DNA from 4 places in the Streptomyces sp. R35 genome. Region 1 is predicted to be linked to each of the others. Evidence: riboswitches for the same ligand, from Rfam matches in the RefSeq annotation. Region 1 holds a riboswitch; each other region holds the start of a gene.

Region 1 (7,150 bases):
GATCGGACACGACCTCTCGCGCGGCACGTCCGCCTTCCGTCGAGCCGCCAAGGGGGACACGGGATCGGCTCCGGCACCGCAGCCGGAGCCCAGTTGGGAGACGGAGCCAGAGGGTCATACCGAGGCGGCGGGCCAACAGCATCCCGAGCCGGCGGGAGTGACGTGATGTCAGGGACACGCACGACCTGACCGAACTGCGGCTTATCGATGAATGCGTTGCGAACGGTCCCTGTGTGTTTGTCGATAAGCCCAGCTCACAGCTGTGTGAGCGATAACGATTCCGAGTCGGATCGATTATCCGATGGAATGACCGGGGAACCTGGTGCGCCGCTTCCTTAGGATGCCGGGCATAGCTCACGTGGCTTCTGATTCTGCTGGCGGGACCGTCCCCCATGTCAACGGGTCCTGCGCGAAGGGGAATTCTGTGTTTTCTGCGTTCTCTGCGTTGTCCGCGCGCAGCCGAGGGGCCGCCCGCCTCGCCGCCGCGACGTTGGTGTCGGGGCTCGTCGCCGTCGGGACGATCGCCACCGCCGGTACGGCCGTCGCCGACGAGACCCCGCAGAGCCTGGGCGGTGCGACCGCCACGATAGGTGACCTCAAGACGTACGGGTCCGCGGTCATCCACGAGAACGGCGAGGACAGTTGGGTGTCCGCGGGGCTGTTCGAGATGTCCGTCGACAACGGCGGCATGCTGCAGACCTACTGCATCGACATCCACAACCCGACGCAGCGGGACGCCAAATACCAGGAGACCCCCTGGAGCGGTACGTCGCTGAACGGCAACAAGAACGCGGGCAGGATCCGCTGGATCCTGCGGAACTCCTACCCGCAGGTGAACGACTTGGCGGCGCTCGCCAAGAAGGCCGGCGTCGGCAGCCTCACCGAGAAGGACGCGGCGGCCGGCACTCAGGTGGCCATCTGGCGGTACTCGGACGGTGCCGACGTGGACGCGGTGGACCCGCAGGCGGAGAAGCTCGCGGACTATCTGCAGAAGAGCGCGCGGAGTCTGGCGGAGCCCAAGGCCTCGCTGACCCTCGACCCGGCCGCGGTCTCCGGTCACGCCGGCGAGCGGCTCGGCCCCGTCACGGTGCACACCAACGCGGACAGCGTGACGGTGACGCCGCCCGCGGACTCCGCCGCCAGCGGGGTGAAGGTCGTCGGCAAGAACGGTAAGGCGATCACCTCCGCCACCGACGGCAGCCGGCTCTACTTCGACGTGCCGAAGGACAGCGCGGACGGTTCGGCCGCGCTGACCGTGCAGGCGTCCACGACCGTGCCGGTCGGCCGCGCCTTCACCTCGGAGACCCACAGCCAGACGCAGATCCTCGCGGGGTCCAGCGAGTCGACGGTCTCCGCCACGGCGACCGCCAACTGGGCGGAGAAGGGCGCGATACCGGCCCTGTCCGCCGAGAAGAACTGCGCCAAGGGCGGCGTCGACATCACGGCGGCCAACGAGGGCGACGAGGCGTTCACCTTCGAGCTGATGGGCGTCGAGCGCACCATCGCGGCGGGCAAGTCCCAGACGGTGACCATCCCGCTGCAGGAGGACCAGGCGTACGACTTCACGATCGACGCTCCGAACGGCTTCACCGAGCGGTTCAAGGGCGTACTCGACTGCAAGACCCAGGGCAGCGCGAACGACATCACGACCCAGACGGTCAGTGAGCCGAGCCCGGCGACGGTGGGCGGCACCTCCGGCGGGGGCACCGACCTCGCCGAGACCGGTGGATCCAGCGCGACCCCGGTCATCGCGGGCGTGGCCATCGCCCTGGTCGTGATCGGCGGCGCGGCGGTGTTCTTCGTCCGCAGGAAGAACGCGCCGACGCAGGACTGAGCAGCACGGCACCTTGGCAACTCAACAGTGAGTGACCGCACCACGGTGACTCCGTGAGCCCGCGGCCCCGGCCCGCCTCCCAGGCGTTCGGGGCCGCAGCCTTATCCGGATGCCCTGCCCAGATGTCCTTTCCGGATGCCCTGCCCAGATCCCCTCTTCGATCCCGGTGCGCCCGGGAGTGGCTCAGCCGGCGTCGTACGCGCAGCGTTCGAGGAGTTCGGCGGTCGGACCGTCGGTCACCCGGTAGCGCACGACCCGCCCGTCCTTGTCACCCTCGACCACCCCGGCGGTGCGGAGCAGACGCAGCGCCTGGGACACGGCGGGGTCGTTCATGCCGGTCGCGACGGCGAGGTCGGAGACCGCGAGCGGGCCCGCCCGGTGGAGGGCCAGGAGCAGGGCGAGCCGACGCGGGTCGGCGAGGAGGGAGAAGCGGTCGGCCCAGGTGCGTACATGCCCGGGCTCACCGATGGCGGCGACGGCGTCGCAGACCCGGTGGCCGTCGATGGTCCGGCGGTCGGCCCGCTCGGCGGGGACGAGATGCATGGGGGCCATCTTCGCAGGCGGCCAGGGGACACACGCCGCCGTCTCCTTCTCCGCTGCCGTCTCCTTGTCCGCCTTCGTGCCCGCCTCCGATTCCGTCTCCGTCGCCGGAACGGCCAGGGCGAGCAGCCGTATGTGATCTTCAATACCTGCGTAGCTGTGCAGCTTTGCAGGAGACACCGGCCACGCCTACGGTTGGCGGGCCGTGGTGTTCGGGAAGACCGGTGACGGCCCCTCAGGGGGCCCAGACCGGAGCGGCCCTCGCCACTGTGATCGGGGAGTTCCCGTCCCATGCCGCCTTCGGGTGGCGCCACTGGCCGCGAGGCCGGGAAGGCAGGGCCGGGCGCGTGCACCCGTCAGCCAGGAGACCGGCCACGGCATCTCACGAAGTGATCCACGAGGTGCTGGAGCGTGACCGCATGACCCTGCCCACGCAGTCGTCCCTATCCGCCGCCGGGTTCCGCTGGCGGCGCGAGGACACCGTGCGGACCGGTGTACTCCTGGCCGTGATCGCGGCGCTGCACGTCGTCGCGTTCGGCATCCTGTTCCTGCTCGTGGCGCCGGAGCACTACGAGGTCGGCTCCAAGGCGTTCGGCATCGGTCTGGGCGTCACCGCCTACACGCTGGGCATGCGGCATGCCTTCGACGCGGACCACATCGCCGCGATCGACAACACCACGCGCAAACTGATGGCCGACGGCAAGCGGCCGGTGTCGGTGGGCTTCTGGTTCGCGCTCGGGCACTCCAGTGTGGTGGTCATCCTCGCCGCACTCATCGCCGGAGGCACCCAGCTGGCTGGGCGGATCATGAACGAGGGCTCCAGCACACACCAGGTGCTCGGCATCATGGGTACGACGATCTCCGGGTCGTTCCTCTACCTCATCGCCGCCCTCAACCTCGTCGCGCTCATCGGCATCCTGAGGGTCTTCCGCGCGATGCGGGCCGGTACGTATGACGAGGCCGAGCTCGAACAGCACCTGGATTCCCGAGGGTTCATGAACCGGATCCTCGGCCGCTTCACGAAGTCCATCACGCGGCCCGGGCAGATGTTCCCGCTGGGCTTCCTCTTCGGCCTCGGCTTCGACACCGCCACCGAGGTCACGCTGATGGTGATGGCGGGCAGCGGCGCCGCGGCCGGGCTGCCCTGGTACGCGATCCTGTGCCTGCCGCTGCTGTTCGCGGCGGGGATGAGCCTGTTCGACACGCTGGACGGCACGTTCATGAACTTCGCCTACCAGTGGGCCTTCTCCAACCCGGTGCGCAAGGTCTTCTACAACCTCACCATCACCGGCCTGTCCATCGCGGTGGCCTTCTTCATCGGCACGATCGAGCTGGTGGGCGTGCTGCACGACAAGCTCGACCTGCGCGACGGGGTCACCGGCTGGATCGCGGGGCTCGACCTGGACAACGTCGGCTACATCATCGTCGGCCTGTTCGTGGTCGTCTGGGCCGCGGCCGTGGCGTACTGGCGGCTGGCCAAGGTGGAGCAGCGGTGGGCGGTCCGCCCCGCCGACGGGAGTTGAGACCGGCGGGGCGGCAGCCGCGTACCGGCTAGGAGCGGGCGGCGCGGCCGCGAGCGATGGCGAATCCGGCCGCGGCCAGACCGAGGACGCCGACGATCAGCCCGGCGATGCCCAGGCCGCGCGCCGTCGAGTCACTGCTCGACGCCGAGCTCTTGGCCGCGGCAGCCGGAGACGAGCCCGAACGGGACGCCGTACCCGAGCCCGACGACGAGTCCGAGGTGGAACCCCCGTCGGAACCGTCCTCCTCCGCGGCCTTGGCCGTGAGCGCGAGGACGGGCGCCGGGTTCTCCGGCTCCTCGCCGCCCTTCGGCGTCACCTCGATCCAGCGGGCGACATTGCCGTCCGAGTAGGTCTGCAACGTCTTGAAGCTCAACTCGTCGGTGCTGTCAGGGAGCTGACCGAAGGCGACGTCGAAGTCCTGGTACTCGCCGTGGCGGATCCGGCCGCCGGTCCAGGTGATCTCGGAGACGGCGTCGGTGATCGTGCCGTCGTCCGTCTTCACGGGCGTCTTGAGCTTGGTGGTCGTCACCTTCGCGGTCCACCCCGCCTGGGGCGTGACCAGGACGCCCAGAACCGGATGGTCGGTGGGCAGGAAGACCTGCACCTTGGTGGTGCTGGCGGTGTCCTCCTCGTTGGGGACGCGGAAGGTCAGGACGCCGTCCGTGGCGCCTTTGGCGTAGCTCTCGGGGTGGACCGTCACATGCGCGAAGGCCGCGCCCGAGGCGGTCAGGACTCCGGCCGTGGTGAGGGCGGCAACGAGGCCGGCTCGGCGCAGGGTGGTGCGTATCGGGGACATCAGGGGAACTCCGTACAGGTGTGGATGCGGTCAGGGCGTGGGGGCGAGCCCTGCCGGCGGTCCCCGACGGGAGACGGCGTGCCGCAGCAACAACTGCCGAAGTGGCCGCGGATCCACGTGATTTCGGCGTACGGCGTTCCGGCGGGCCCGTGCGTGAGACGGTCCCGTCCGCGCCCGCCACCATGCCGCGAGCCCCGGCACAAGTGCCACGGCCCACCGCAGCAGGGACCACAGCGCGGCCTCGCCGCACCGCAGCCACCAGGTCGCGAGCAGGGCCGCGGCCACATGCGCGGCCGTGGCGTGGGGCGTCAGGGCGTGGACGTGCGCGTGCGTCATGTGCGCCCCGTGCATGTCCATCGCCATGCGCGGCCGGGCGGCCTCGAACCCGAGGTGGAGTCCGGCCTGCGCGGCCAGCATTCCGCCGCCGATCCCGAGCAGCGACCGCTCCCGGCCGCCCAGCAGACAGCCGGCCGCGAAGACGGCGAGGAATCCGGCACCGTCCGCCCAGAACGGCGGTGCCTCCCCCGTCGCCAGCCCGTGCCCCCCGGCGGCCAGCAGCACGCACAGCACGGCGAACACCGCCGCGCGCAAGCTCCGTACCGCCAGGGACGCACTCATGGAGCCCAGATACTGCCACGGTGAGCGAGCGGGCGTCGCGACTTACGGATCAGCCGCCTCCTCCACGGAGGTGCGGGCGGCCCAGGGTGCGTTGTCGTCGCTCCGGTAGGGTCGGGCTGAGCCTGGGAGGGACCTGACATGCAACTTCGCTGTGCCGTGCTGGACGACTTTCAGGGCGTCGCGACCGAGATGGCGGACTGGTCGCCGGTCTCGGGCGAGGTGGAGGTCATCAGCTTCACCGAGCACTTCCCCGGCGAGGACACGCTGGCCGCCGCCCTCGCGGACTTCGACATCGTCGTCACCTTGCGCGAGCGGGTGCTCTTCCCGGCGTCGCTGCTGGCCCGGCTGCCGCGGCTGAAGCTGCTGATCGCCTCCGGGATGCGCAACTCGGTGATCGACTACGCGGCCGCCGAGGCGCACGGCGTCACCGTGTGCGGCACTCCGAGCTCCTCGACCCCGCCGGTCGAGCTGACGTGGGCGCTGCTGCTCGGCCTCGCGCGGGGCATCGTCACGGAGCACAACGCGCTGCGGGCGGGCGGCCCTTGGCAGAGCACCGTCGGCGCCGATCTGCACGGCCGCCGGCTCGGTCTGCTCGGGCTCGGGAAGATCGGCGGCCGGGTGGCCCAGGTGGGCCTCGCCTTCGGCATGCAGGTGGGCGCGTGGAGCCAGAACCTCACCAAGGAGCGCGCCGACGAGGTGGGGGTGGAGCTTGCCGCCTCCAAGGAGGAGTTGCTCGCGAGCAGCGACTTCGTCTCCGTCCACCTCGCGCTCGGCGACCGCACCCGGGGCCTGATCGGCGCCGCCGAACTGGACCTCTTCAAGCCGACCGCCTACCTGGTCAACACGTCACGGGCGGCGATCGTCGACCAGGACGCGCTGCTCGCCGCGCTGCACGGCGGCCGGATCGCGGGAGCGGGCGTCGACGTGTTCGACATCGAGCCGCTCCCCGCCGACCACCCGATGCGCTCGGCCCCACGGCTGCTGGCGACGCCGCACCTCGGCTATGTGTCGCGGGCCAACTACGAGACGTACTACGGCGCGGCGGTCGAGGACATCCAGGCGTTCCTGGCGGGCACGCCCGTACGCCGCCTGGGCTGAGCAACCACCAGGCACCCCAGGCGGCCACGGGCCATCAAGCACCCCGGGCCACCCCAGGCCGCCACGGCCCATCAAGCACCTCGCCTCGGGCGGCCTCGGACCACCGGGCGCCTCAGGCCGTCGCGGGCCGCCAGTAGAGGCCGTTCTGCCGGTGCAGATGATGCAGGTCCACCAGATACCGCCGTAGCGTCACATGGTCGACCGGCGCGTCCTCGCACCAGGCGCGCAGCTTCTCGTTCACGGTCCGCTCCGGGTACTCGACGCCCGGCTCGAAGGTCCGCTCGGCGATGTGCCGGAGCACGACCAGCTTGCGCTCCCACTGGGCGGGCAGCCGCACCAGGCGCCCGTCCCGCACGAAGGTCCGCAGGACCGTCTCGCTCTGCTCGTCCCCGGATCCGTAGCTCTCGACGAGCGGCGCCGTACGCGCGGAGCGCGCGAGTTCCCGGAAGTGGCCGTAAGCGACGCCCAGTCCCCCGTCGCCCTGGGTGATCACGCCCTGCTCCTGAAGGCGTCGCAGCGCCACGGTCGCGTCCTTCGGGGACAGCCCTGCCTTCTCCATGACCTTCGCGGGGGTGTCCGCGCCAAGGGCCACCGCGGCGAAGGCACGTGCCCTGGTCTCCTCGGCGAACAGACCGATCACACCGGCAACGCCGGCGAGGCCGCTCACGCCGGCTGTCGGATCGGTCGCTTGGTCGGTCGCTTGGTCCGTGGCTTCGTCGGCCGGTTGGTCGGTCGGCATGT
Region 2 (7,150 bases), 680 kb from region 1:
CCACCCTCCCCCACTCTCGGCTTCGCTCGAGCGGGGGGACCCCCATCGCCCTGCGGGACGATTGCCCACAGAGGGTGGAGCGGCGGGAGCCGGCGTGAGGGCTGGGCGGTCGGGGTCGGCCGGTGTCATTGGGTTCACCCCCGCCTCAGCCCCGGTTGCGGCGGGCCTGCCAGATTGCTGCGGCGCCCAGGAGGGCTACCGCCGCTGCACCTGCCAGCAGGCCTACTGATGGGCCGTGGTGGGCCGGTTTGGGCTGGTGGGGGTGGGCGGTGGTTTTCGTCGGCTTGGTCACCTGGTCGCCGCAGCCTGTCTGGGGGTAGCCCGCAATGGCGCACAGGAGGGCGTTGGTGTCGTAGCGGAGGGGCTTGGCAACCGAGGCCAGGGCTTCGGCCGTGGTCGCGTTCGAGGGGACGCTCGCGCAGGCTGTGCGCGGGGTGGGCGGGGTTTCGCCGGACGGTGCGTCCGCGGGCGTACCGAAGTCGATGACCAGGGCCACGCGCTTCTTGCCCTGCTGGGCGGGCGTCTTGGCACAGATCGAGGCGAAGTCCCGGTTTCCGCGCGGCTGTACGGCGTGCTGGGAGTCCTCGCTGATCGCGAAGCGGAAGCCCTGGACGTCGCCGTCGGACGGCCGCGCGGTGGACGGGCCCTGGGTGGCGTACGTCCACTTCCCGCCGGTCAGGTCCCAGAAGGACCAGTAGCGGTAGCCGACCGCCTGGGCCTGCCCCGCCCCGCCGAGTACGAGGAGCAGCAGGGCCAGGGCAAGACTCAGGGTCTGGGCACGACTCAGGGTCAGGGCACGACTCAGGGTCAGGGCACGACTCGGAGCCGGGGCCGGCGCGGGCGTCCGACGGCGGCGTATCACAGCTGCTGCTTCTTGTTGCGGCCGCTGATCAGGAAGCCGATGCCGATGCCGGCGACGAGACCGACGCCCACGATCCACCAGACGCCGAGCCCCTTGTCGTCGTCCTTCTTCTTCTCGTCCTTCTTCTCGTCGCTCGCGGCGGCCGAGTGGTCGGACGCGTCCGCCGCAGGACCGGTCGCGCCGAGCTGCTTGACGAGGTCCGCGCCGCCGAAGTCGCGCGGGTCGGTGCCGGTGGCATGGGCGGCGAAGATCAGCTGGGCGTACGCGGCCGGTCCGGCCTTCGCCGCCCAGGCGCCGTAGTTCTTCTCCAGCCAGGCGAGGGGCTTCTGGGCGTCCTCGGTCCAGCCGTCGGAGGCGAGTGCGACGACCGCGTCGGCGGTGTTGCCGTAGTCGGGCTGATCCTTGGCGCCGGGCATCGCCGACTTCAGGTACGGGGTGGCGTTGAGGGCGTTGGAGAGGTAGGAGGCGCCGTTGCGGGCAGCCTCCGCCGGAGTGAGCTTCTCCGTGGCGCCGCAGACGTAACCGGACGTCGTGGTCTTCCCCGCCGTCGTCACGAACCCCTTGCCGAGGGAGCCGAGGACCGCGGCCGCCGTGGCGTCCGCGTTCGCCGTCAGCTTGCCCTTCTTGTCGGGCTGGAACGCGAACCCGCCGCCGCTGCCCTCGCCCTCGCACGCGATGGACAGCGTCACGAGTGCGTCGTACGGCGACTTGCCGCCCTGGGAGACGTCCGCGGGCTTCTGCCCGGCCGCCGCGAGCGCGCCGATCACCACGGACGTCGAGTTGGCGTCGCTGGCCCCGCCCGCGACGTACCCCCAGCCGCCGTCCTTGTTCTGCACGGACTTCAGCCATGCCACGGCCTTGCCCGTCTCGGTGTCGTGCCCGCCGAGCGCGGCGAGGGCCTGCACGGCGGCGGCCGTGTTGTTCGTGTCGACCATCGTCTTGGCGTCGCACTTCGCGGTCGCGTCGGCGCGGTACGGCGCGAACGCCCCGCTCGCGCACTGCTGCCCGGTCAGCCAGTCGACGGCCTTCGCCGCGGGCTCGACGCCCACGGTGTCCTGGGCGAGCAGTGCGAGCGACTGCCGCCAGACGCCGTCGTAGGTGGGGTCGGTGGAGCCGTACAGGCCCGACGGGAGCGCCTGGGACGCGGAAGGGGACGGGGACGAGTCCGCCGCGAGGGCGGCCGGTGCGAAGGCCGTGCCGATCACGGCGGTGGCGGCCAGTACCGCGGCGCTGCGGCGAACAATCATGACTCTCCCCTGGGGAGCCGGGCAGCAGCGGGCGCAGACTTGGCCCGAGCGGCTCCGGCTCCGTATACCTCGACGGTGCCGGCCGTCGGCGGGCTGCCGACGGCACGAGCCGGTCACGTCCCGGGCGAGGCGATCCGGCTCACCACCTGGCGGGTGATTCACGGTTGCGGGTCAGCGCCGGATTTGCACCGGCTTCCCCCCGTACGGGTGTGATGACGACGCGCTCACTCTACCGGCCCGTAAACAAGAGTCTGAGGGCCGCCTGTGGCCCCGCCCGGATGCCCGGATAGGTTCTGGCCATGCGTACGGGGAAACTGCTCGGCTCGGGGCGTTCGGCGGACGTCTACGAGATCGACGAGGCGTGGGTCCTGCGCCGGGACCGCGAGGGGTGGGGCGACGCCACCGCCGAGGCCGCGGTCATGGAACACGTACGAGGGCACGGCTATCCGGTGCCGGGCGTGCGGGCGGCGACCCGGACCGACCTGGTGATGGAGCGGCTGTCCGGGCCGACCATGCTGGAGGCGTTCGGCGCGGGACTGCTCTCCGCCGAGGAGGCCGGCCTCACCCTCGCCCGGCTGCTGCGCAGACTGCACGCCGTGCCCGCCCGGGTCTCCGCGGACCCGGCCGTCCGCGTCCTGCACCTGGACCTGCACCCCGACAACGTGATGCTCACCCCGGACGGCCCGAAGGTCATCGACTGGGCCAACGCCGAGGAGGGCCCGCCCGGCCTGGACTGGGGCACGTCCGCCGTGATCCTCGCCCAGGTGGCCGTCGGCGACGAGCCCCACGCGGAGGTCGCCGACGAGACGCTCGCCGCGATGCTCGACGGGAACGCGGCGTACCTGACGGAGGACGGGCTCACCGAGGCGAGGGCCCGGCGCGCCGCCAATCCGACCATGAGTCTGCGGGAGGTCGAACTCCTCGGCGAGGCGGAGGAGTTGATCCGTGAGCTGATCCGCCCTCACTGAGTGGTGGTGTCGGCCGCGTGCCGCCAGAAGTCCCGCATCAGCGGGGTGGGCGTCGGGTTCTCCATGCCGACCTGGGTGAGCAGCACGGTGACCGTGCCGGTGGACGGGACGAGGTGGCCGGTCGTGCCGGTGCCGCCGGTCCAGCCGTATCGGCCGGGGACGTTCCACGGGTCGGTGGGTTCGATGTCGACCTGGGCGCCGTAGCCCCAGCCCTGGCCCTCCATGAACAGTGCGCCGATGTCGCGCTGGGCCGGGGTGAGGTGGTTGGTGGTCATCTGCCGCACCGAGGCGGGGGAGAGAAGGCGGCGCCCGCGTGCGGTGCCGTCGGCCAAGAGCATCCGCGCGAAGGCCAGCCAGTCGTCGGCGGTGGAGACGAGCCCGCCGCCTCCGGACGGGAACGGCGGAACGCTGCTCCACTGCCCGTCGGGGGCGTCGGCCAGTTCGAGACCGCCGCCGTTCCGGGCGGCGCGGTAGTAGCTGGTGAATCGGTCGCGCTTGCTCGCCGGCACTTCGAAGCCCGTGTCGGTCATGCCCAGCGGCTCGAAGATCCGCTCGGCCAGGAACTCGGGGAGCGGACGGCCGGCGACCCGGGAGATCAGTACGCCCTGGAGGTCGGAGCAGGTGCCGTACAGCCAGGCCTCGCCCGGCTGGTACAGCAGCGGAACACGTGCCAGCGCCGCCACCCACGCGTCCGGCGGCGGGAAGGCGCGCAGATCGCGGCCGTCCTTCTGGACCTCGAACAGCGCCTGGACCTGCGGCAGCGTGAAGTCGGAGGGGAAGCCCCAGCCGGCCCGGGAGGAGAGCAGATCGGCGACGGTGACCGGCCGGGCGGCCGGGACCACGTCGTCGACGGGGCTCGACGGTGTACGGACGACCACCGGCTTCGCCAGCTCCGGCAGCCACGCGTCGACCGGGTCGTCGGGCGTGATCAGGCCGTCCTCGATCAGCAGCATCACCGCCGCGGCGGTGATCGGCTTGCTGATCGAGGCGATACGGAAGATCGTGTCCCTGGCCATCGGGGCGCTGCCCTCGACGTCGACGGAGCCGACGGCCTGGACGTCGACCCGGTCGCCGCGGGCCACGAGGCCCACCGCTCCCGGCACGGTGCCGTCGTCGACGTACGCGTTCAGGAGGTCGTGCAGGGCGTGCGGGTCGTGCGGGCTGCTCATCGGTTCACCTTTCCGAAGGGGTGGCGAGCTCGCGCAGTGCGTCCTCCAGCCTGGCGGCCGTGTCCGCGTCCGTCATCCGGAGCTCGCTCAGGAGGGCCCGGGTCACCGTCGCCAGGGCGCGCCGGAGCTCGGGCCGGTCCAGGGAACGTACGAGGGTTTCAGTCAGTGGTCCGGTGACCTCCGGCGGCAGCCGGTCCGCGCCCTTGGCGTAGGCGGAGGGCAGGCCCAGGCGCAGGCAGGCCAGGGTCAGCAGGTGGTCGCGGAGGGCGCTGATCCAGTGTTCGGCCTGCCACAGCGCTCCGCGTTCGAGGGAGATGCGGGCGTGCAGGACGTGGTGCCAGGCGAGGCCGGTCAGGTGATCGGGGTCAGTGGCCGCGTCGGTCGACTCCCGTACGGCCACCGAGCCGAAGACGACCCGGAACGCTCCGCCGCCCATCGGCCCGAAGGACGCCTCCGGCGTGAACCCCAGGTCCACTTCGAGGAGTTCGGGGAGCAGGAAGGCCCGGTAGACGGCGGGATCCGCAGGGAGATCGAAGTGGTGCAGGGCGCCCAACTCCCCGTACACGAAGGCACTCCAGTCGTCCCGCACGGCGGGCACGGGCGCCCCGTCCGCCACCCCGAGGAACAGGTCGACGTCCGACCAGCGGTCCTCGGCGTCGCGTGCGGCGGAACCCGTGACCGCCGCGCCGGTGATCCGGTCGTCGGCGCGGGCGCGCTCCAGCAGGAGCTCTCGTACGTGGTGTCGCCGCTCGGCCGTGAAGAACATGGTCAGCGACCGTACTTCACGGTGCGGGGGCAGAGTTGTGCTTCACGGCACGCGTACGGGCACGGTCGCCTCCACCGGCTGGCACAGCACCAGGGCGAGGTCGTCGGCGAGGGCGGTCGTACCGGTGTGGGCGATCAGGCGGGTGTACAGGGCGTGCAGGGCCTCTTCGGGGAGCGGTTCGCGCAGGGCGAGCGCGGCCTCGCCGAGGAGGGGGAAGGGGGCGCCCTCCGGGTCGCGGGCCTCGGTCAGGCCGTCGGTGTAGAGGAGGAGCCGGTCGCCGGGCTGTAGTCGTACGCGGTACTGGCGCGGGACGGGGCGCAGGCCCAACGGGGGTGTGGGGACCAGGGGTTCGAGGAGTTCGATGCGGTGGCCGGAGCGCAGTGGTGCCGGGTGGCCGCAGTTGACCAGCCGGACCTCGCCGGGCGCGAACTCGGCGAGCACGGCGGTGACGAAGTCCTCGGGGCCCAGCTCCGGGGTGAGGCGAGCGTCGAGCTGGCCGGTGAGGGTCGTCAAGTCGGATGCGGTGTAGGCGAGTTCGCGGAAGCCGGCGATGGTGTCGGCGGTCAGCCGGAGGGCGTCGAGGCCGTGACCGCGTACGTCGCCGACGAGCACGCGCAGCCCGTACGGTGTCACCGCGACGTCATACAGGTCACCGCCGACCGTCGACTCGCGGGCGGCGCAGTGGTAGCGGGTGTACACCTGAGTGCCGCCCAGGGTGCGGGAGATGGGCCGCAGGATCGCCTCCTGGGTGATCCGGGCGACCTCGCGGGCCTGGGCGAGTGCCGCGACGAGTCGCTCGCGCTGCCGGGCCGCGTACACGGTGAGCGCGCAGCCCAGCAGCAGCCCGCTCCAGTGGACGCCGAACGCGAAGGTCCGCACGGTGCCGTCACTGAGCCCCATCGCGAGGCCCAGTGCCACAGACCAGCAGCAGACCAGGACGGTGTGCCGGACGCCCAGCCTGACGCAGGCCAGCAGCGGGCCGATGAGCAGCAGGATGATGAGCGGCGGCACCTGGTCGAAGAGCAGATCCGGCACGGCGATCGCCAGACAGGCCGCCAGTGGCACCAGTACCGGTACCAGCACCAGCACCGGCCACCGCACCTGCCTCCCGACACCCGAGGTCAGATCATCCCCGCGGCTGCTCGCAGTCAGATCACCCCCGCGGCTGCTCGCGGGCAGATCGTCCCCGCTGCCGCTCGCGATCAGGTCCTTCCCACAGCTGCCCGCCGTCAGGTCGCTCCCACCGCCTCCGCCCCTGGCGGCCATCTGTTCCCCCTGCTCCCTCTCGCCCATCACCCGACAATCTCCGAATATCGCCCTCCCCACCGTCACCAACAGGGAGTTGACCGCATCTCGTCGAAAGGTGCACGGAAGTGACGGGGTGCTGCGGCCTTTCTGTCCGAGTTGGCGGAGCGGGCAACGAGGGAGCGTGGTCCGGTCAGACTGGTCGGTGTGTCCGACAAGACGACCGGTGGACGGCCCGGCAATCTGCCCCCAGAGACACGAAGTTTCGTCGGGCGGCGGGATGAACTCGGCTGGTTGGACGAGGAGTTGGATCCCGGTGTCGGGATCGACCGGCTGGTGAGTCTTGTCGGGGTCGGTGGGGTCGGCAAGACCCGGCTCGCGCTGCGGGCCGCGGGCCGGGTCCGGGACGCGTACCCCGATGGCGTGTGGCTGGTGGAGCTCTCCCCGCTGCACACCGCCGGCCTGGTCGGCCTGGCCGTCGTCGAGGCGCTGCGGCTCGCGGACCAGTCGACGGGGCCGGTCACCGAGGTGGTCGCCGAATGGGCCAAGGGCAAGCGGCTGTTGCTGGTGCTCGACTCCTGCGAGCACGTCCTCGCGGACTGTGTGGCGTTGGCCGAGGCGCTGCTGCCGGTCCTGCCGGGGCTGCGCATCCTCGTCACCAGCCGGGAGCAGCTCGGGCTGCCGGGCGAACGCGTGCTGCGCCTGGACCCGCTGCCGGTCGCCGACGACGCGGTGGCCCTGTTCGCCGAACGAGCCGCCGACACCGGATTCACGCTCGACGACACCAACCGCGGCACGGTGGAAGCCGTCTGCCGCCGCCTCGACGGCATCCCGCTCGCCATCGAACTCGCCGCCGTCCGGCTCTCCGAGCTCTCGCTGGCCCAGCTGCACGG
Region 3 (7,150 bases), 1.4 Mb from region 1:
GGCCGCGACCTCCCAGCCGCGCTCCTCCATGCCCTCCGCGACCCGGCGGCACAGCTGCTCAAGGAGGTCGATCGCGTCGGCCGCCGTACGGGCAGGGCCCTCGACGAGGTCCGTCAGTTCCACCGGCACCTTCACCGGCGCGCCGGGCTCGGCCAGCAGTTCCTTCTCGACCAGGCCGAAGTACTCGGCGAGGCAGGCCCGCAGACCCGGCAGCGCGTTCGCGGCGCCGCCCCACACCTGCGAGGCCCGCAGCACGGCCAGCACGAGGTTCACGCGCGGTTCGGCCTCCGGGCCGCCGCCCAGGATGTGCAGGCCGTCGCGGATCTGCACGTCCTTGATCTCGCACAGATAGCCGTCGATGTGCATGACGAAGGAGTCGAACTCGCCGTCGTCCGGCTGCTCGTCGACATGCAGGTCGTGGTGCAGCTCGGCCGCCTTGACCAGCGTCCAGATCTGCGCCCGTACGGACGGGGCCTTCGTCGGGTCCAGGTCGGACACGAGCGCGTACTCGTCGAGGAGCTGCTCCAGCTTCGCCAGATCGCCGTACGTGTCCGCGCGCGCCATCGGCGGTACGAGGTGGTCGACGACCGTGGCGTGACCGCGGCGCTTGGCCTGGGTGCCCTCGCCGGGGTCGTTGACGATGAACGGGTAGATCAGCGGGAGTTCGCCGAGTACGGCGTCGGGCGCGCAGCCTCCGCTCAGCCCGAGTCCCTTGCCCGGCAGCCATTCCATCGTGCCGTGCTTGCCCATGTGCACGATCGCGTCGGCGCCGAACGAGTTGTCCAGCCACCTGTACGCCGCCATGTAGTGGTGCGACGGCGGCATGTCCGGGTCGTGGTAGATCGCGATCGGGTTCTCGCCGAAGCCGCGCGGCGGCTGGATCATCACGACGACGTTCCCGAACTGGAGGGACGCGAGCACGATGTCGTCGCCGTCCACGTACAGGCTGCCCGGCGGCTCGCCCCACGCCTCCAGCATGCCGTCGCGCAGCTCGGGGTCGAGCTTGTCGAACCATGCCTGATAGTCGGCGAGCGGTACCCGTGCGGGGGCGGCGGCGAGCTGCTCCTCGGTGAGCCATTCGACGTCGTGGCCACCGGCGTTGATGAGCCGGTGGATCAACTCGTCGCCGTTGTCGGGGTGCCCCTCGACGACGTACCCGGCGTCCCGCAGCGCGTCGAGCACCCGTACCGCCGACGCGGGCGTGTCGAGGCCGACGGCGTTGCCGACCCGGGAGTGCTTGGTCGGGTAGGCGGTGAAGACGAGCGCGAGCTTCTTGTCCGCGTTCGGCTTGTGCTTCAACTGGGCGTGCCGCACGGCGATTCCGGCGACGCGCGCGGCCCGCTCGGGGTCGGCGACGTAGACCGGGACGTCGTCCGGGCCCTGCTCCTTGAAGGAGAAGGGGACCGTGATGAGGCGGCCGTCGAACTCCGGGATTGCGACCTGCATCGCCGCGTCCATGGGGGAGAGGGCGGCGTCGGACCCGTCCCAGGCGGCCTTCGACGAGGTGAGGCACAGGCCTTGCAGCACAGGGATGTCGAGGTCGGCGAGCGCGCCGATGTCCCAGGCCTCCTCGTCGCCGCCCGCGGACGCCTGCGAGGCGTGCGTGCCGCCCGCCGCGAGTACGGTGGCGACCAGCGCGTCGGCCTTCCCGAGGATCTCGTACAGGCCCGCGTCCGCGCCGCGCAGCGAACCGCAGTACACGGCAAGGGCGTTGACGCCCCGCGCCTCGATCGCGTCGCACAGCGTGTCGACGAAGCCGGTGTTGCCGGACAGCTCGTGCGCCCGGTAGAAGAGCACGCCGACCGTCGGGCGGCCCTCGACGAACGCGCGCTCGCCGTGGACGCCGTACTCCGCCATCTTGTGCGGCTCCTCGAAGCCCTCACCCGTCAGGAGCACGGTGTCGGAGAGGAAGCGGGCCAGCTCGGTCAGGTTCTCCGGGCCGCCCTCGACGAGATACCGCAGCGCCTCGGCCACCACACCCGCGGGAACCGACGACTCGGCCATCAACTCGGCGTCCGGGACGGCCTCTCCGCCGAGCAGCACGGTCGGGATGCCGGACGCCTTGAGGAAGGCGAGGCCGTCCTCCCAGGCACGCTTGCCGCCCAGCAGCCGTACGACGGCGATGTCCGCGCCCTCGACGAGCGCGGGCAGCTCGGCCGTGACATCCACCCGGGTCGGATTGCCGATCCGGTACGGGGCGCCGGAGGCACGGGCCGCCAGCAGATCCGTGTCGGCGGTCGACAACAACAACACTGTGCTCATGCGGGCGCTCCCGGTGGAATGAAAGGCAGTCCTGATGGCGCGCCCGACTCGATGAGCCGCCAGAGCGCGTCCGTGTCCGCGTGTTCCTCGATCAGATCGCCGAGCCGGTCCAGCTGCTCCTCGCGCAGCGCCGCGAACGACGTGTCGGCGGCCGGCACGAAACGGCGGCCCGCGGCGGCCGCCACCTCGCGCAGAAAGGCACGCCGGAACCCGTCCGACTCCAGCGAGCCGTGCCAGTGCGTGCCCCAGACGGCACCGACCCGGCACCCGTCCAGGAAGGGTTCTCCGCCGGTGACGTCGGCGACGCCGTGGTGGATCTCGTACCCCTCGACGTGCTCGCCGAGCGCCTCGCCGACCGGCCGGGTGAGGGTCTTCTCGCGCGCGAACCGCACGCGTACGGGGAGGAGTCCGAGCCCGTCGACCTGACCGGCGCGCGACTCGACCTCGTCCTCGATGTGCTCGCCGAGGACCTGGAAGCCACCGCAGATGCCCAGCACGGGCCGCCCCTCGGCGGCCCGGCGTGCGATCGCGTCCGCGAGTCCGCGCTTCCGCAGCCACTCCAGCGCCTTCACCGTCCCCCGGGTCCCCGGTACGACGACGAGGTCGGCGTCGGCCAGTTCCTCGGCCCGGTCCACGAACCGCACGACGACACCCGGCTCGGCGGCCAGCGCGTCCACGTCCGTGAAGTTGGACATGAGGGGGACGGCACAGACGGCGACGCGGAGGATGTCCGCGCCGACGGGTTCCGCCACGACGGACTCCCGCACGGCACCCCGCAGCGAGACACGCAGCCCGTCCTCCTCGTCTATGCCGAGACCGTGCTGGAAGGGGAGGACGCCGTAGGAGCGCCGCCCGGTGAGGCCGTGGAGCATGTCGAGCCCCGGCTCCAGCAGGGAGACATCCCCCCTGAACTTGTTGACGAGGAACCCGGCGACGAACTCCTGGTCCTCGCGCGACAGCAGCGCGACCGTCCCGAAGAACGAGGCGAACACGCCCCCGCGGTCGATGTCGCCGACGACGAGCACGGGCAGCCGCGCGTTGCGCGCGATCCCCATGTTCACGATGTCCGTCCGCCGCAGATTGATCTCGGCCGGACTGCCGGCCCCCTCACAGATCACCGCGTCATACGTGCCCCGCAACTCGGCGAGGCAGTCCAGCACGGTCCCCAGGAGGGCCTCCTGTCGTCCCCCGTGATAGCCGCGCGCGGTCATCTCACCCACCGGCTTGCCCATGAGGACGACCTGACTGCTGCGATCGCTCCCCGGCTTGAGCAGCACGGGATTCATCAGCGCGGTGGGCTCGACGCGCGCGGCCTGCGCCTGCATGGCCTGCGCGCGCCCGATCTCGGCGCCCTCGCGCGTCACGAACGAGTTCAGCGACATGTTCTGCGCCTTGAAGGGCGCGACCTTGACGCCCTGGCGCACCAGCCACCGGCAGATCCCGGCGGTGACGACGCTCTTGCCGGCGTCGGAGGTGGTCCCGGCAACGAGGAGTCCGCCGCCCGTTCCGCCACTCATGAGGTACGCCCCTTCGCGAGAAGTCTCTGGGAGAGCAGTCGCCCGGCGGCACTCACGCCGAGGGCGAGCCAGCTCACCCGCCGCGACAGCCGTACGGCCCGCTCTATGTCGTCGACTTGGACGGCGCGCCCGGTGCCGTTGAGCACGGGCCGGTGCTCGACCCGCCCCCCGTACGTGAGCGTCCCGCCGAGCCGCACCCCGAGCGCCCCCGCGAACGAGGCCTCCACAGGCCCGGCGTTTGGGCTCGGATGCTTACGTGCGTCGGCACGCCAGGCGCGTACGGCACCCCGCGGAGCACTTCCGGCCGCGCTCGCGAGCACGGCGGTCAGCCGTGCCCCCGGCCATCCGGCCACATCGTCGAGTCGCGCGGAAGCCCACCCGTACCGCCGGTACTTGGGGGACTTGTGCCCGACCATGGCGTCGAGCGTGTTCACGGCACGGAAGGCGACCAGCCCGGGAACGCCGCCCACGGCGCCCCACACCAGTGCCCCCACCACCGCGTCGGAGGTGTTCTCGGCGACGGACTCGACGACGGCCCGTGCGATCCCGTCGGAGTCCAGCGCCTGGGGATCCCGCCCGCACAGATGCGGCAGCCGCTCCCGGGCCACCTCGACATCACCGGCCGCGAGCGCGTCACCGATCGCGCGGGCCTCGCGCCCGAGGGAGGTTCCCCCGACGACGGCCCAAGTGGCGGCGGCGGTCAGCGCGATGGAGGCGGTACGAGAGGAACGTACGGAATGGCTCGCGAGCGCCGCGAGGCCTGCGGCACCGCCCACGCACACGGCGGTGTGCAGCGCGCCCCACCCGCGGTGGTCCCGCCACAACACCCGCTCCACGGCTCCCGCGGCCCGCCCGAACGCGGCGACCGGATGCCCCCGGCGAGGGTCGCCGAGCAGCAGGTCGCCGAGGAGGCCGGCGGTGGCGCCGTACGCGAAGACGCGATCGGCACGCATCGGTTCAGCCGACCGTGGGGTCGGGGACAACCGTCGTTCGCGTCACTCGCGTCGTTGGCAGGGCACTTGGGCAGCCGCGCATGGCGATATGTCCTCACTCAGGGTGTCCACGCCCTGGTTCGACGAGACCGGCGGTGAGAGTTCCTGGCTCCCGGGGAATTCCTTCCCCGGTGACAGTGGCGGGACCGCGCCGGACTCACACCGGCTTCCTCTCATGCCGCCGTACTTGGCTCGGGCAGTCCACCACGGGGTTGGAAGACCCGTCAACTTGCTGTTGACCTGCGACGGGAGAGTGTGCTGAGACCCACACCGCCGCCACCCCGGCCTGTCCGCCGAGACCGACTTGCGCCGAATTCCCCTGTGGGGGGCGGCAGTCCACGGATGCGCTGATGATCACGGAGCGTAGGCATCCGAAATGCCTGACGAGACGCTCTGCGCGAAGGTGCGGGACCGGTACGCCGAGCTGTCCCGCCGACGCGGAAAAAGAGCCGCCCTGCTCACCGTCACCAGGAAAGGGTGACCGATGAGCAGGGCGGCGATGATCGTGCGGTCCTCAGAAAGGCCGTGCGGTCCTCAGAAAGGATCGTGCGGTGCTCGGACCATGGTCGGCCGGTGCTTCAGGCGATGATCAAGGAGATGCCGTACGCCACCGCCGCAGCGCAGGCCGCGAAGCAGACGTACGCGCCCGTGGCCGCCGCGGCGGCCGAACCGCCCTGGGCCGACTCCTTCTTGGAGAGGCCGACGACGCCGAGGGTGAAGAGGCCGACGAGGGCCACGGTCACTCCGAGGCTCACTCCGATGACGGACCCGAGGGCTGCCCAGTCGATGTTCATGCTGTTTCTTCCTTCGGGTCTCAGGCCATGGCCGACGGAGCCGACGGGTTCGCCGCGGTCTCGGCGGGAGCCGGAATGGTGGCCGTGAGGTCATCGGTGATGCTGCCGGCCGGGGGCGGGGTCACGGCGGCGATGGCCGTGGTCACGACACCGGCGGGCTCCTCGGTCTCGTTGACGTTGGTGGCGTCGACCACCTCGCGGCGCGAGATCCGCCAGATCGCGGCGCTGGAGGCGATCAGGAAGACGGCGACGAGCGCGGTACCCCAGTCGCCGAGGCCGGTGACCCACTCGGCGCCCGCGCCGACCAGCGCGGCGGCCGGCAGCGTCAGACCCCAGGCGACGAACATCCGGGTGGCGGTGGACCAGCGGACCACGCCCCCCTTGCGGCCGAGGCCGGCGCCCATCACGGAACCGGAGACGGAGTGCGTGGTGGAGAGGGAGAAGCCGATGTGGGAGGAGGCCAGGATGACCGTGGCCGCGCTGGTCTGGGCGGCGAAGCCCTGCTGCGGCTGGAGGTCGGTCAGGCCCTTGCCCATCGTGCGGATGATGCGCCAGCCGCCCAGGTAGGTGCCGAGCGCGATGGCGAGACCGGCGGAGAGGATCACCCAGACCGGCGGATCGGCGTCGGGGGCGATGGCGCCACCGGCGATCAGGGCCAGGGTGATGATGCCCATCGTCTTCTGGGCGTCGTTGGTGCCGTGGGCCAGCGAGACCAGGCCGGCGGAGGCGATCTGGCCGGCGCGGTAGCCCTTCGCGGTGGCCTTGGCGTCGGCGTTCTTGCTGAGCCTGTACGACAGCCGCGTGGCGAGCATCGCGGCGATGCCCGCGACGATCGGGGCCGCGACGGCGGGCAGCAGCACCTTGCCGACCAGGACGTCACCGTGCACGGCGCCGGTGCCGGCGGAGGCGATGGTGGCGCCGACCAGGCCGCCCATGAGGGCGTGCGAGGAGCTGGACGGAAGGCCGACGAGCCACGTCAGCAGATTCCAGAGGATGGCACCGACAAGCGCCGCGAAGATCACTTCTGGCTGGATGCCGGATTCGTCGACGAGGCCTTTGGAGATCGTGTTGGCGACCTCCACCGAGAGGAAGGCGCCGACAAGGTTGAGCACGGCGGACATAGCCACCGCGACCTTGGGCTTGAGCGCGCCGGTCGAGATGGTGGTGGCCATCGCGTTGGCGGTGTCGTGGAAACCGTTCGTGAAATCGAACACGAGAGCGGTGACGATCACGATTCCGAGGAGGAGCGTGATGTGTTCCATTTACCCAGGCTTCTGTTTGACGTCAGTGGCATGTGGACCGTAGGCAACCTGGGTGAACGGAAGATGAACTGGGGCGGGCGATGGGGTGTCTCAAAGGGTGGACCGCCCCTCCGTTTGTGTCGAAGGGGCGGCCGGCTGACTCGAACGAAGGCGGAATACCGGGCTCCGGTGGCCGTTTCTAGCCTCGTGCGAGCGTCTTGAGCTGAGTCATGGATCCGTTGAAGAGATTCTGGTCACCCGGCAGGCTGCCGCTGTTGTCGTACTGCCAGAACGTCCAGTACGACCAGCCGGCGGGCAGTGCGCCCGCGTCCGCCGAGTCGTAG
Region 4 (7,150 bases), 2.9 Mb from region 1:
GTGCAGGGACAGCAGCCGGGCGGCCCCCGCGCCGTTCTGGGCCTGATTGGCCAGCAGCAGGGTGAGCGCCGCCAGAAACGGCCACAGCTTTCCCTTGCCGTGCCGGCGGAGCAGCGCGCCGACGACGAGCGCGCAGAACAGAAGTGCGTCCGTGAGGGTCGCGCCGTACTGGTGCCAGCGCAACGCGTCGTAGCTGCCCGAAAGGAACTGGCCGGCCAGGACGGCCTGCCCGAAGTAGACCAGGGCCACGGTGTACATCAGCACCGCGTATCCACGCCCGTACGCCCGCCTTCTGCGGGCCCGTCCGTCCGTCGCCGACAGCGTGGTCTTCCCGTCCGCCGCTTCCGCGCCCATGACTGGAATTCCTCCATTCTGAAATCGATGAACTACACCGTAGACTTAACCTACGGCGTAGACATAATCACATCTCAAGGCACGAAGTGAAATGAGAACTCAGATGGGCAAACACGAGTCCGTTCGTGAACAGGCGGGTGTCGCGCGGTCGACGACCGTCCTGGTCTCCTGCGCGCGACTGCACACGGAGCGTGTCGGGCAGGGCCCCGCCCTGGTGCTGGTACCGGGCGGCGGTGGCGACGCGGGCATGTTCGAGGACGTCGTGCCGCTGCTCGCCGAGCGGTTCACGGTGATCACCTACGACCGGCGCGGCAACTCCCGCAGCCCGCTCGCCGATCCGGCGGCACGCATCGACGTCCCCCAGCAGGCCGACGACGTGATCGCAATCCTCGACCACTACGGCATCGACCAGGCGTACGTCTTCGGCAACAGCGGGGGCGCGATCATCGCGCTGGAACTGCTGGCGCACCACTCCGGGCGACTGCTCGGCGCCGTCGTCCACGAGCCGCCGCTCATGCAGGTGCTGCCCTTGGACAGCCCGGAGCGACAGGCCATGGAGGACATCGAACGGCTCGGCCGGGAGAAGGGTCCGCTGCGGGCGTCGGCCGCGTTCGGCGCGATGACGCTTCCGCAGCCGCCGCGGATGTTCGTGTCGCCGAGGGGCCAGGCGCTGATCGCCGCGACCTCCCGCGTGATGCTGGCCACCGCCGGTGCCGCGCAGCGGGTGACCGGTCGCGAGCCGGACACCATGACCCGCATCCTGGGCAACTCCCGCATCCTCGTCGAGCGGGAACTGCCCGAGTTCTGCTTCGCGTACCAGCCCGACCTCGATGCCCTGCGGGACGTGGGCATCCCCTGGCGCCTCGCCACGGGCCGCGACAGCGAAGGGCGCCCCTACCACCGTCCCGCTCACGTCCTGAGCGAGCTGCTCGGCGTAGCATGCGAGGAGTTCCCCGGAGGCCACACGGTCTACCAGCAGCTTCCGGAGGAATTCACCCAGCGGCTGACCACGATTCTGGACCAACTCTCCTCATGAAGACCGACAAGGGCAGCGCGGCGGACACGCGGCCGTCCCCGCGCGTCAGACCGGCGCTGAACCGGACGTACATCGCCGCCGCCGCACTGGCCCTGATCGACGCCAACGGCCTCGGCAACTTCTCGATGCGCAAGCTCGGCGCGGGGCTCGGGGTCGACCCGATGGCGGTGTACCGCTACTTCCGGGACCAGGAGGAGCTGTTCGACGGCATCGCGGAGGCGCTCTTCGACGAGCTCGACGTCGACTCGCTGCCCTGGGACGACACTTGGCGGGCGGTCTCCGAGCAGTACTGCCTGCGGCTGCGCGACACGCTGCTCCGCCATCCGCAGGCGGTCTCGGTCTTCGCGACCCGTCCGGTGCGCTCGCGTGCATCGATCGACACGGGCGTACGGATCATCGAGCTGCTTCAGGCCAGGGGCTTCACCCCGACCCACGCCCTGCAGATCGCTCGCTGTCTGCGCGAGTTCACCATCGGGCACGCGCTGAGCCTGGCGGTGGTGCGGCTCGGTTCGCAGAGCCGCAGCAAGAAGCCCGCGCCCGAATCGCCCGCGTACAACGTCCTCGCCCGCGCGGCCGACGACACGGAGATCGACGAACACTTCGACATCGGCCTCACGGCGATGCTGGACGGCTTCGAGCGGCTGATCTGAACGAGAAGGGCGGCCCGGGTCGACGACCGGGACCGCCCTTTTTCAACTGCTCAGTGAGCGACGGGAGTTGCCTCCGCGGCGGGCTCCTTCTCCCGCACGGTGGCTGGTCGTGGAGCCAGCACCCGCTCCGCCAGCACCCCGAAGACCAGACCGAAGGCGGTCCACAGGGTCAGCTGGATGGCCAGGGCCGCGAGGCGGAACTGCCAGAGCAGGGTGGCGGAGAAGTCCTTCGGGACCTCGTTGACGGCCGGCAGGAACGCGTACGCGAGGCCGATGGCGAGGACGAAGAACGCGCCCGCCGCGAGCGTCGCGTTCCAGTTGCCCAGGCGCGGCGCGAGGCGCTTGCCCAGGATGACCGTGGCGACGGCGAGCAGCACGCTGAGCACCATCATCAGGAAGTACAGGGTCGTGCGCTTGCCGATGGTGTCGGGGTCGCCGACGGACGGCGGGTTGGCCGGGTACTTCAGGAACGGCACTACGTAGACGGCGAGCAGGCCCGCCGCCGACAGCAGGAGCGCGCTGGCGCGCGGCCCGAACCGGCCGATCCTGCCCAGCGCGAAGCAGTACGCGAGGGCGGCGATCCCGCCGAACGAGACCCCGTAGACGAGGACACCGGTGGCCAGGCCGCCGGTGGACTGCATCGTGCGGGAGACGATCTCCATGCCGTGCTCGTGCGAGTGCGCCTCCTCGTAGGCGATCGCCGAGTCCACGCGCGGCTCACCCAGGAAGTAGGCGACGACCAGGGCGAGCAGGCCCGCGGCGAGACCCGCGAGCATGCCACGCACCAGGAGGTTTCTGACAGTTGCGGAATTCATGAGCTCGTACGTTTCCTCTTCGCCGTCAGTGGCAGGGGAAGCCGAGCAGGTGGCGGGCGTCGTGCACCCACTCGTGCACGTTCTCGCCGGACACGAGGGAGGTGGCGCCCTGTTCGGCGCCGACGAAGTAGAGCAGGACCAGCATCAGGATGCCGAAGAAGACCGCCCAGGGGGCGATCGCGCCGATCGGCAGCTTCGCGGGAACGGCGGTGGGGGTAGCGGTCGGCTGAGCGACGGACTGCGCCATGGGGCAGAACCTCCTGGGGAACTCGCGTCCCATCTTGGTGGTGCACAGGACGACGGCCGCGGGTCTGACTTGCTCGACCTTCACCACCCCTGGCGGGAGTGGTTCTTGATGGGCTTACAGTGGCGCGACCGTGCCGGATTTCCACCGGACTTCCGCCGAACCGTCGTCAATATCGACGAGACCGTACCGCGTGGCGGGGATCCGGCCAAGGGCGCATGAGGGGCACGGCGTGCGCCCCTGACCCGGCCGCGTGGCCGGTTCCCGTACCGCACAAGGGTTTTGCACAGGAAAGTGGATGTGGATGACGAGCCGAGTGATCCTGATCTCAGCGGCGATCAGCGAGGCACTGCGCGAGGCCCGCTTCGACGACGGATGTCCGGTCGACGCCTCGGGGCTGCGGCTCGCGCGGGCGGCCGCGGACAGTGTTCCGGCCGCGGCCCGGCTGTGGGTCTCCCCCACCGTGCGGTGCCGCGAGACCGCGGGCGCGCTCGGCCTCGACACCCCTGAGGACCCACCGGAGTTGGCCGGTCTGGACGTGGGCCGCTGGCGCGGGGCGACCCTCGACGAGGTGAGCGCGAAGGAGCCGGAGGCGGTGGCACGGTGGCTTGCCGATCCCGGATCCGCGCCGCACGACGGGGAGTCGGTGCGGGCGTTCTGCGACCGGGTGGCGGGCTGGCTGGACACGGCCTCCGACGTCACCGGGCGAACCGTCGCCGTGGTGGAGCCGGAGGTCGTACGGGCTTTGGTGGTACGGGTGTTGGGAGCGCCGGAGTCGGCCTTCTGGCGCGTCGACGTGCCACCGCTGACCGCCACGGAGTTCAGCGGCCGCGCGGGTCGCTGGAACGTTCGCGCGGGACGCCCGCTCGGGGAGCCGGGCTGACCCGTCGACCATCAGAGTGCGTCGCCGCTCACGCGCCAGCCGCCTCCGCCACCTCCCGTGAGATCCGCTCGAACTGCGCCCCCATCGCCTCGGAGAGCGCCTGGGCCGCCGTCAGCGGACGGACCATGACCATGAAGTCGTCGATCCGGCCGTCCTCGTCGAAGTGCAGGAAGTCGCAGCCGGTGAGCTGCTTGTCGCCCACCTTCGCCTCGAAGACCAGCGCGTGGTCCCGGCCGTCGGCGCCGGCGATCTCGCGTACGTACCGGAAGTCGGTGAAGACACGGGAGACGCCGCGCAGGATGGCCGCGGTGATCGCCTTGCCCGGGTAGGGCTTGAAGGCGACGGGGCTGGTGAACACCACGTCCTCGGCCAGCATCTCCTCGATCGCGGCGAAATCTCCGGCCTCCACGGCCTTGCGGAAGGAATGCATCACGCCCACCTCTTCTACTCAACCAGTTGTCTAGGTGCGGATGAGATTAATCGTGCATGTTCCCGGCGTCCAGCCTCGGGGCGGGGCCGCCCGCCGTATTCCCGGCGCGGTATTGGATCCCCTATGCCTGCGAGCGGGTTTCTTATTGGTCACCTATGTCCGACACGCATACCGTCGAGGACATCGCCGCCCTGACGATCTGAGCGCAGAACGTCAGGGCGTACGGCCAAGAACGCTCCCCAGGTCCGCCAGGGCCCGCTCCCCCGGAGAACACACCATGTCGAAGATCCTTTTCGTGATGACCGGCGTCGACCACTGGACGCTCGCCGACGGCACCCGGCACCCGACCGGCTTCTGGGCCGAAGAGGCCGTCGCCCCGTACGAGGCCTTCAAGGCCGCGGGCCACGAGGTCGTCGTCGCCACGCCGGGCGGCGTCGTGCCGACCGTGGACCAGGGAAGCCTGGCGCCCGAGGTGAACGGCGGGCAGGAGGGCGCCGACCGGATCGCCGGCGCCCTCGCGTCGATCGCCGAGCTCCAGCAGCCGATCAAGCTGGAGGAAGTGGACCTGGACGACTACGCGGCCGTCTTCTACCCCGGCGGCCACGGCCCGATGGAGGACCTCGCGGTCAACGCCGACTCCGGCCGCCTCCTCACCCTCGCGCTCGACTCGGGCAAGCCGCTCGGTGTCGTATGCCACGCCCCGGCCGCGCTGCTCGCCGCCACCCGCGAGGACGGCGGCAACGCCTTCGCGGGCTACCGGGTCTCCGCCTTCACCAACGCCGAGGAGACGCAGGCGGGTCTCGCCGCCCGGGCGAAGTGGCTGCTCCAGGACCGGCTCGTCGAGGCGGGCGTCGACTTCCAGGAGGGCGAGCCGTGGGCCCCCAAGGTGGTGGTCGACCGCAATCTGGTCACCGGCCAGAACCCGTCCTCCTCCGCCCCGCTCGCGGCCGAGCTGCTGAAGAAGCTGGCCTGACGATGGCCACCGACCGGCTCGACGAGGTCCTCGACGCCGCCTACGAGTGCCTGACCAGGTACGGCGTACGGCGCACCACGATGGACGACATCGCCTCCACCATGGGCGTGTCCCGGTCAGCGGTCTACCAGTACGTGCGTGGCAAGGACGACGCCTTCCGCCGCCTCGCCGGACGCCTGCACGAGCAGGCGCTCGGCCGGGCCCGGCAGGCGGCCACCGGGGACACCCCGCACACCGAACGCGTCCGGGGCGTCCTCGCGGCCAAGCTCGACCTGGTGGGCCGGCTGGCCGGGGACTCCCCGCACACGGCCGAACTCCTCGACGAGAAGGCCCGGTTGTTCGGTGACATCTGCCACGCCTTCACCGGCGAGCTGCGCCGCCTCCTGATCACCCTCTTCGCCGAGGCGGACTCCCTGGCCGGCGTCGAACCCGCCGAGGCCGCCGACATCTGCCTCGCCCTGGTCGTCGGCCTGGAGTCGGCGCCCGAGGGCAGACATCTGCTGCGCCCGGCGACCGACGCCCTGCTGACCGGACTGCTGGGAGCACCGGTGCAGAGGCCTCCCGTAGTCCCTGGTCAGGAGTGTGCTCGCGGCCCGGAAGCAATACCCGCCGGACCGGCCTAGCCTGGAGGAATGGGCGGTGACCTCGTCACGCTGTTCCTGGCCGGTGACGTGATGCTCGGCCGCGGAGTCGACCAGATCCTTCCGCACCCCGGCGATCCGGAGCTGCCGGAGTCGTACATCAAGGACGCCCGCGCCTATGTGGAGCTGGCCGAGGCGGCGAACGGCATGATTCCCCAGCCGGTCGGCTTCCCCTGGCCGTGGGGCGACGCTCTGGACGTGCTCGACGCGGCGGCGCCCGACGCCCGGATCCTCAACCTGGAGACCGCCGTCACGCGGAACGACGAGATCGCGCCCGCCAAAGAGGTCCACTACCGGATGCACCCGGCCAACCTGCCCGCCCTGGCCGCGGCCCGTCCGCACGTCTGCGCCCTGGCCAACAACCATGTGCTGGACTACGGCCGCCGCGGGCTGGAGGAGACCCTCGACGCCCTGGCGGACGCGGGGCTTCGCTCGGCGGGGGCGGGCCGGGACGCCGAGGAGGCCCGGCGGCCCGCGATCGTCCCCGTCGCCGGTGGCGGGCGCGTCCTGGTCCTCTCCGTGGGGATGGCCTCCAGCGGCATACCCCGCGGCTGGGCCGCCACGGCAGAGCGCAGCGGGGTCGACTTCGTCGCCGAGCCGTCGGACGCCGCCGCGGCCGGGATCACCGCCCGGCTGCGTCCGGCCAAGCGGCCGGGCGACATCGTGGTCGTCTCGGTCCACTGGGGCTCCAACTGGGGCTATCTCATCCCGCGTGACCAGGTCCGCTTTCGGCCATGCGCTCATCGACGGCGGCGCGGACGTCGTACACGGGCACTCCTCGCACCATCCTCGGCCGCTGGAGTCGTACCGGGGAAAGCTCATCACCCACGGCTGCGGCGACCTGATCAACGACTACGAGGGCATCGGCGGCCGCGAGGAGTACCGGGACGACCTCCGGCTGCTGTACTTCGTCACCGTGAACCCGGAGGACGGCAGATTCCACGACGTCAACATCACCCCGATGCGGTCCCGGCGGATGCGGCTGGAGCGCGCGAGGGCCGAGGACGCGCGGTGGGTGCGGGACGTTCTGGACCGGATCAGCCGGGCCTACGGCTCACGCGTCGAACGGAACCCGGACGACACCCTCATCGTCCGGCCGTCCCAGGGGCCGCGGGAGTGAGCGG

The links. Region 1 has a riboswitch for cobalamin ahead of AB5J50_RS18520 (HoxN/HupN/NixA family nickel/cobalt transporter). Riboswitches for the same ligand answer to the same signal wherever they lie in the genome.
Region 2: it holds a riboswitch for cobalamin, as region 1 does, so the genes downstream of both, AB5J50_RS15520 (prenyltransferase/squalene oxidase repeat-containing protein) here and AB5J50_RS18520 (HoxN/HupN/NixA family nickel/cobalt transporter) in region 1, are expected to answer to the same signal.
Region 3: it holds a riboswitch for cobalamin, as region 1 does, so the genes downstream of both, AB5J50_RS12190 (cobalamin biosynthesis protein) here and AB5J50_RS18520 (HoxN/HupN/NixA family nickel/cobalt transporter) in region 1, are expected to answer to the same signal.
Region 4: it holds a riboswitch for cobalamin, as region 1 does, so the genes downstream of both, AB5J50_RS05685 (CbtB-domain containing protein) here and AB5J50_RS18520 (HoxN/HupN/NixA family nickel/cobalt transporter) in region 1, are expected to answer to the same signal.

Annotation. Positions count from the first base shown of each region.
Region 1 is NZ_CP163440.1:4,044,813-4,051,962, forward strand. It holds gene AB5J50_RS18505 (single-stranded DNA-binding protein) at 1-166, shown strand, start outside; gene AB5J50_RS18510 (Cys-Gln thioester bond-forming surface protein) at 425-1,834, shown strand; gene AB5J50_RS18515 (winged helix-turn-helix domain-containing protein) at 2,018-2,377, opposite strand; cobalamin riboswitch at 2,564-2,766, shown strand; gene AB5J50_RS18520 (HoxN/HupN/NixA family nickel/cobalt transporter) at 2,794-3,897, shown strand; gene AB5J50_RS18525 (YcnI family protein) at 3,926-4,693, opposite strand; gene AB5J50_RS18530 (hypothetical protein) at 4,724-5,311, opposite strand; gene AB5J50_RS18535 (D-2-hydroxyacid dehydrogenase family protein) at 5,450-6,409, shown strand; gene AB5J50_RS18540 (DUF2087 domain-containing protein) at 6,522-7,148, opposite strand.
Region 2 is NZ_CP163440.1:3,363,584-3,370,733, reverse strand. It holds gene AB5J50_RS15525 (SCO2322 family protein) at 146-787, opposite strand; gene AB5J50_RS15520 (prenyltransferase/squalene oxidase repeat-containing protein) at 859-2,109, opposite strand; cobalamin riboswitch at 2,215-2,365, opposite strand; gene AB5J50_RS15515 (phosphotransferase) at 2,409-3,077, shown strand; gene AB5J50_RS15510 (serine hydrolase domain-containing protein) at 3,071-4,246, opposite strand; gene AB5J50_RS15505 (hypothetical protein) at 4,251-5,012, opposite strand; gene AB5J50_RS15500 (PP2C family protein-serine/threonine phosphatase) at 5,055-6,305, opposite strand; gene AB5J50_RS15495 (NB-ARC domain-containing protein) at 6,465-7,150, shown strand, end outside.
Region 3 is NZ_CP163440.1:2,608,752-2,615,901, reverse strand. It holds gene cobN (cobaltochelatase subunit CobN) at 1-2,262, opposite strand, end outside; gene AB5J50_RS12195 (cobyric acid synthase) at 2,259-3,779, opposite strand; gene AB5J50_RS12190 (cobalamin biosynthesis protein) at 3,776-4,732, opposite strand; cobalamin riboswitch at 4,851-4,992, opposite strand; gene AB5J50_RS12185 (hypothetical protein) at 5,350-5,565, opposite strand; gene AB5J50_RS12180 (anion permease) at 5,586-6,827, opposite strand; gene AB5J50_RS12175 (lysozyme) at 7,006-7,150, opposite strand, start outside.
Region 4 is NZ_CP163440.1:1,162,539-1,169,688, forward strand. It holds gene AB5J50_RS05665 (hypothetical protein) at 1-354, opposite strand, end outside; gene AB5J50_RS05670 (alpha/beta fold hydrolase) at 458-1,390, shown strand; gene AB5J50_RS05675 (TetR/AcrR family transcriptional regulator C-terminal domain-containing protein) at 1,387-2,040, shown strand; gene AB5J50_RS05680 (CbtA family protein) at 2,091-2,855, opposite strand; gene AB5J50_RS05685 (CbtB-domain containing protein) at 2,881-3,102, opposite strand; cobalamin riboswitch at 3,139-3,303, opposite strand; gene AB5J50_RS05690 (histidine phosphatase family protein) at 3,404-3,982, shown strand; gene AB5J50_RS05695 (nuclear transport factor 2 family protein) at 4,011-4,412, opposite strand; gene AB5J50_RS05700 (type 1 glutamine amidotransferase domain-containing protein) at 4,690-5,385, shown strand; gene AB5J50_RS05705 (TetR/AcrR family transcriptional regulator) at 5,388-6,008, shown strand; partial or broken gene AB5J50_RS05710 (CapA family protein) at 6,018-7,146, shown strand.